Regions from separate parts of the Streptomyces solitudinis genome, predicted to be linked through region 1. Evidence: riboswitches for the same ligand, from Rfam matches in the RefSeq annotation. Region 1 holds a riboswitch; the other holds the start of a gene.
The links. A riboswitch is a leader RNA that binds a small molecule or an ion and turns the genes downstream of it on or off. The one in region 1 is predicted to bind glycine.
Positions count from the first base shown of each region.

Region 2: linked by a shared signal. The riboswitch ahead of gcvT (glycine cleavage system aminomethyltransferase GcvT) and the one ahead of gcvP (aminomethyl-transferring glycine dehydrogenase) in region 1 are both predicted to bind glycine.

Region 1 covers NZ_JAZDCW010000013.1:73,401-76,797, reverse strand. The annotation lists gene V1J52_RS24840 (DNA polymerase IV) at 1-428, shown strand, start outside; gene V1J52_RS24835 (PRC-barrel domain-containing protein) at 455-835, opposite strand; glycine riboswitch at 968-1,064, shown strand; gene gcvP (aminomethyl-transferring glycine dehydrogenase) at 1,253-3,397, shown strand, end outside.
Region 2 covers NZ_JAZDCW010000002.1:87,504-90,900, forward strand. The annotation lists gene V1J52_RS04150 (hypothetical protein) at 1-110, shown strand, start outside; gene V1J52_RS04155 (AAA family ATPase) at 165-896, opposite strand; glycine riboswitch at 1,074-1,179, shown strand; gene gcvT (glycine cleavage system aminomethyltransferase GcvT) at 1,325-2,470, shown strand; gene gcvH (glycine cleavage system protein GcvH) at 2,524-2,901, shown strand; gene glyA (serine hydroxymethyltransferase) at 2,936-3,397, shown strand, end outside.

The DNA of each region.
Region 1 (3,397 bases):
ACTTCACCCAGGAGGACCTCTTCGCCCAGAGCGCCCAGAGCGCCGCGGGCGGACCGGCCGAGCAGGACGCGTCCGGTGACGGGGGCGGCCCGCTCGCTGCGGCCGGGCCGCCCCCGCCACCGGCAGACGCGGAACCGGACGCGGAACCGGGTCCGCGCCAGGACGCCGGACCGGACGCGGGCCGCCGGGCCCCGCCCGTCCCGCGGCCACCGGCGGGGCCCGGCGCCGCGCCACCGCACTGGCTGCCGGGACTGGACGTGCGCCACGCCGCGTACGGTCCCGGCTGGGTCCAGGGCAGCGGCGTCGGCCGGGTGACCGTCCGCTTCGAGGGGCCGGGCACCGCACCGGGCCGGGTCCGCACGTTCCGGGCCGACGATCCCGGCCTGGAGCCGTCCGAGCCGGTGCCGCTCGTACCCGGCAGGGCGTGAGCGCGGGAGCCGGAGGCGGCCGGCGGTCAGTCCCCGGTGCCCGCCACGTGCCCGAGGCCCTCCTCGCCCGCGCCGGGGCCCGGCTCACCGGCCGCCGGCACCTCCATCCCGTAGTGGTGGTACAGCTGGAGCTCCTGCTCGGGGGAGAGGTGCCGGCCCACGCCGAAGTCCGGGGCGTCCTTGATGCGGGCCCGGTCGAAGGGCACGTGCAGCGCGTCGCGCACCACCTCGCTGGGCTCCAGGGGGACGAAGGCGTCGCGGCTGAACAGCCCGGTGCGCACCGCCGCCCACTCCGGTTCCCCGGTGGCGTCGTCGAGGTACACCTCGTCCACGGTCCCGATCTTGTTCCCGTCCCGGTCGTACGCCTTGCGTCCTATCAAGTCCCGCGGATCGATGTCGGTCTGCACGAGTTCCTCCACCCGGTAGCCAATGCTCCACAAGAGTCCCTGCCCACAACCCAAGGACACTTTCCCCGCGACGGCCAGTCGAGGCCCCACCGGCCCGCCGCCCCCCGCGCTGGTAGGCTCGAAGACGGCTGTCGACCCCGTGCGGGAGAGTCCTCCGGCGCAGTGCCGGAGGCGCCGAAGGAGCAAACCCTCCCCGGAATCTCTCAGGCCCACGTACCGCGCGGACGAGGTCACTCTGGAAAGCAGGGCGGGCTGAGGACGCGACGGCGCCCGCGGCTCCTCCTCACCGACGGTGAAAGCCGGGCAGCGACGGACGGCCCGGTGAAACTCTCAGGTTGAGATGACAGAGGGGGAGGCCGTCCGGGCACGCACCCGTGCTGCCCCTCGCAGGTCGCACAGACCAGGAGGCCTCCGCAGATGACCACCGCACGCACACCGCTCAGCGCGCTGGACGAGGGCACGTCCTTCGCGCAGCGGCACATCGGCCCCGACGCCGCGCAGCAGGCCAAGATGCTCGCCCAGGTCGGCTACGGCTCGCTGGACGAGCTGACGGCCGCCGCCGTCCCCGAGGTGATCAAGAGCACCGATGCGCTCGGTCTCCCGGCGGCGCGTTCCGAGGCCGAGGTGCTCGCGGAGCTGCGCGGCCTCGCCGACCGCAACCAGGTCCTCGACTCCATGATCGGCCTCGGTTACCACGGCACCTTCACACCGCCCGTCATCCTGCGCAACGTCATGGAGAACCCGGCCTGGTACACGGCGTACACGCCCTACCAGCCGGAGATCTCGCAGGGCCGCCTGGAGGCCCTGCTCAACTTCCAGACCGTCGTCGCGGACCTGACCGGACTGCCCACCGCCGGCGCCTCCCTGCTGGACGAGGGCACCGCGGCGGCCGAGGCCATGGCGCTGTCCCGCCGTGTCGGCAAGGTCAAGCAGGGCGTCTTCCTCGTGGACGCCGACTGCCTGCCCCAGACCGTCGCCGTGCTCCGCACCCGCGCCGAACCGACCGGCGTCGAGGTCGTCGTGGCCGACCTCAGCGGGGGCATTCCCGCCGACGCCGCCGAGCGCGGCGTCTTCGGCGTGCTGCTCCAGTACCCGGGCGCATCGGGCGCCGTCCGTGACCCGCGTGCCGTCATCGAGCAGGCCCACGCCCTCGGCGCCGTCGTGACCGTCGCCGCCGACCTGCTCTCCCTCGCGCTGCTGACCTCGCCCGGCGAGCTGGGCGCGGACATCGCGGTCGGGTCCAGCCAGCGGTTCGGCGTACCGATGGGCTTCGGCGGACCGCACGCCGGGTTCATGTCAGTGCGCGACGCGTTCGCCCGCAGCCTGCCGGGCCGCCTCGTCGGCGTCTCGGTGGACGCCGACGGGAAGGCGGCCTACCGGCTGGCGCTGCAGACCCGCGAGCAGCACATCCGCCGGGAGAAGGCCACCAGCAACATCTGCACCGCGCAGGTCCTGCTCGCGGTGATGGCCGGACTGTACGCCGTCTACCACGGGCCCGACGGGCTGGCCGCGATCGCCCGGCGCACCCACCGCTACGCCACGGTGCTGGCCGCCGGGCTGCGGGACGGCGGCGTGGAGGTACTGCACGACGCCTTCTTCGACACGGTCACCGCCAGGGTGCCGGGCCGGGCCGCCGACGTCGTGGCCGCCGCCCGGGAGGCCGGGGTCAACCTGCGCCTGACCGACGCCGACCACGTGGGCATCGCGTGCGACGAGACCACTCGACGCGAGCAGCTCGCCGCCGTCTGGTCCGCCTTCGGCGTCCGGTCCGGCACGCGGGAGATCGACGCGCTCGACGCGGCCACCGGGGACGCCCTGCCGGACGGCCTGCTGCGCACCGACGAGGTGCTCACCCACCCCGTCTTCCACCAGCACCGCTCCGAGACGGCCATGCTGCGCTACCTGCGCCGCCTGTCCGACCGCGACTACGCGCTGGACCGGGGCATGATCCCGCTCGGCTCCTGCACGATGAAGCTGAACGCCACGACCGAGATGGAACCGGTCACCTGGCCCCAGTTCGCGGCGCTGCACCCCTTCGCCCCGGCCGAGCAGGCCGAGGGCTACCTGACCCTCATCCGGGAACTGGAGGAGCAGCTCGCGGAGATCACCGGCTACGCCCGGGTCTCCGTCCAGCCCAACGCCGGTTCCCAGGGCGAGCTGGCCGGGCTGCTCGCGGTGCGCGCCTACCACCGGGCCAACGGTGACACGCAGCGCACGGTGTGCCTCATCCCGTCCTCGGCCCACGGCACCAACGCGGCCAGCGCGGTGATGGCCGGGATGAAGGTCGTCGTGGTGAAGACCGGCGAGAGCGGTGACGTGGACGCCGCCGACCTGCACGCGAAGATCGCGGAGCACCGCGACGAACTCGCCGTGCTCATGGTGACCTACCCCTCCACGCACGGCGTGTTCGAGGACGACATCACCGACATCTGCGCCGCCGTGCACGACGCGGGCGGCCAGGTCTACGTGGACGGCGCCAACCTCAACGCGCTGGTCGGGCTCGCCCGCCCCGGACGCTTCGGCGCGGACGTCTCCCACCTGAACCTGCACAAGACGTTCTGC
Region 2 (3,397 bases), on a different contig from region 1:
ACGGGCTGCTGGCTCGCCTGCAGAAGCTGATCGGGTCGCTGCTCGGCGGAGGAACCGGAGGCACCGGCACCACCGGCGGCGACGCGTCCGGCACCCGGCAGCGTTCCTGACCGGCGTCCCGGCGGCGCGTCCCGGCCGGGGGCGCGTCCCCGGCCGGGGGCCGGTCAGTCGTCCGTCCGGCGCCGGAGGCCGTCCACCGCGGCCCGGTCCAGCAGGACCGCGGCGTCGCAGCCGGCGGGCAGCCGTCCCGCCTCCAGTTCCGCGAGCAGCCGCTCCACCGCACGCCGGTGCCGGGCGAAGGCCGCGCGGGAGACGGTGCGGCCCCGCTCGGCCTGACCGGCCAGGGCGACGCCGGGCGCCACGTCCAGCAGGACCAGGTGCAGCCGCAGCCCGCGCCGCCGGGCGTCGCGGGCCAGCCAGCGGCGCACCCACGGCAGGTTCCCGCAGTCGTGCACCACGACGCTCGTCCCCGTCCGCAGGGCGCGCCGCAGCCGCAGGTAGTGCTCGACGCGCACGGCGGGACGGTACAGCGCGTACGGCAGGCGGCCGGGCAGCCGCCGCTCCCAGTGCTCCCGCACGTCCTGCGAGTCGATGGGCAGGGCGGCGTCGCCGAGGCGGGCCGTGAGCACCTGGATGAGCGTGGACTTGCCGCTGCCGGGCAGCCCGGAGACCACGACCCGGTCCCCGGGGGCCAGGCACAGCGCCGGGGGCTCCCCGGTGGCGCGCAGGTCCCGGACGGGCGGCGGGCACGTCCGCGCCGGACCGTCCAGGACGCGGTCCGGGGCGCGCTCGGGGGTGCCGTCCGGTGCGGCGTCCGGCGGGGGCGCGGGGGCTCCCCGGGGGCGTGCCGGAGACGGGACCGCTGGCGGGACCGGGACCTGGGTGTGCCGGATCATGCCGTTCTGCTCCCTCCCCGGGCGGCCGTCCGCCGTCGCGCTCGCGGCCACCTCTATGATGACCGTTCGCCACACCGCGGTTCCCGTCGGCTACCCTACGGCGGTCCGGCCCGGCGGGGGTGCCGTTGGCGCACGTCGCCGTGCAATGATGAGGCCGCGAACTTCATACCGGCCGTTCGAGCCCGCGCGGGAGAGTCCCACGCCCCGGATCACCCCGGGGGCGGGGCGCCGAAGGAGCAAGTCCTCCCTTGAATCTCTCAGGCCCCGATACCGCGCGAGCGAGGCAGATCTGAAAAGCGGGCGGGCCCCGACAGCGGGGCCGGTCCCACCCAAGGTGCAAGCCGATGGCCCGAACGGGCCTGCGGCGAACCTCTCAGGTTCCGATGACAGATGGGGAGGACATGTCCGCCCTGCCTGGGAGCCACTTCATGCCTGACGCCACGCCCGACACCGCCGTGCCCCGCCGCACGGCCCTCGACGCCGTCCACCGCGCGCTCGGCGCGACCATGACCGACTTCGCCGGCTGGGACATGCCGCTGCGCTACGGCAGCGAGCGCGACGAGCACCACGCCGTGCGCACCCGCGCCGGCCTGTTCGACCTCTCCCACATGGGCGAGATCGCCGTCACCGGCCCGCAGGCGGGCGAACTGCTGGACTACGCGCTGGTCGGCCACCTCTCCGCCCTCGCGCCCGGACGCGCCCGCTACACGATGATCTGCGCCGCGGACGGCGGCATCCTCGACGACCTGATCGTCTACCGGCTCGCCGAGCAGGAGTACCTGGTCGTCGCCAACGCCGCCAACGCCCAGACGGTGCTGGACGCCCTCGGGGAGCGCCAGGCCGGGTTCGACGCCGCCGTGCGCGACGACCGCGACGCCTACGCCCTGCTCGCCGTGCAGGGCCCCGAGGCCGCCGGCGTCCTCGCCTCCCTCACCGACGCCGACCTGGACGGGCTCAAGTACTACGCGGGCCTGCCCGGCACCGTCGCCGGCGTCTCCGCGCTCATCGCCCGCACCGGCTACACCGGCGAGGACGGCTTCGAGCTGTTCAGCGCCCCGGGCGACGCCGAACGGCTGTGGCAGGCGCTGACGGAGGCGGGCGCGGACGCCGGGCTCGTCCCGTGCGGGCTCTCCTGCCGCGACACCCTGCGCCTGGAGGCGGGCATGCCGCTGTACGGGCACGAGCTGACCCGCGCGACCACGCCCTTCGACGCCGGGCTCGGGCGCGTCGTGAAGTTCGGCAAGACGGCCAACGGCGGACGCTTCGTCGGCCGCGAGGCCCTGGAGGCCGCCGCCGAGCGCACGGCCGCCAGCGCCCCGCGCACGCTCGTCGGGCTCGTCGCCGAGGGCCGCCGGGTGCCGCGCGCGGGCTTCCCCGTCGTCGCCGCCGATGGCACGCCCGTCGGCGAGGTCACCTCCGGCGCGCCCTCCCCCACCCTGGCCAGGCCGATCGCCATGGCCTACGTGGACGCCGCGCACGCCGAGCCCGGCACCAGCGGGGTGGCCGTGGACATCCGCGGCTCCCTGGAGCCGTACGAGGTCGTGGCGCTGCCGTTCTACAAGCGCCAGCGCTGACCGTCCCGCCCCGCGTCCCACGCCACCACCCCTCATCCGGGAGAATCCGAACCATGAGCAACCCCCAGCAGCTTCGTTACAGCAAGGAGCACGAGTGGCTGTCGGCCGCCGAGGACGGCGTCGCGACGGTCGGCATCACCGAGCACGCGGCGAACGCGCTCGGTGACGTCGTCTACGTCCAGCTCCCGGAGGTCGGCGACGCCGTCACCGCGGGCGAGACCTGCGGCGAGCTGGAGTCGACGAAGTCGGTCAGCGACCTCTACGCCCCCGTCACCGGTGAGATCACCGAGACCAACCAGGACGTCGTGGACGACCCCAGCCTGGTGAACTCCGCCCCCTTCGAGGGCGGCTGGCTGTTCAAGGTCAAGGTCACCGAGGAGCCGGACGACCTCCTGAGCGCCGACGAGTACACCGACTTCACCGGCGCCTGACCCGCCGGGCCGACCAGGGACGGAACGCAGACCCATGTCGCTTCTGAACAGTTCACTCCACGAGGTGGACCCGGACGTCGCCGCCGCCGTCGACGCCGAGCTCCGCCGCCAGCAGTCCACCCTCGAGATGATCGCGTCGGAGAACTTCGCTCCGGTCGCGGCGCTGGAGGCGCAGGGCTCGGTACTGACCAACAAGTACGCCGAGGGCTACCCCGGCCGCCGTTACTACGGCGGCTGCGAGCACGTCGACGTCATCGAGGACATCGCCCGCGAGCGGGTCAAGGCCCTCTTCGGCGCCGAGGCCGCGAACGTCCAGCCGCACTCGGGCGCCTCCGCGAACGCGGCGGCGATGTTCGCCCTCCTCAAGCCCGGCGACACCATCATGGGCCTGGACCTCGCCCACGGCGGGCACCTCACCCACGGCATGCGGATCAACTTCTCCGGCAAGCTGTACAACGTCGTCGCCTACCACGTGGACGCCGAGACCGGCCTCGTC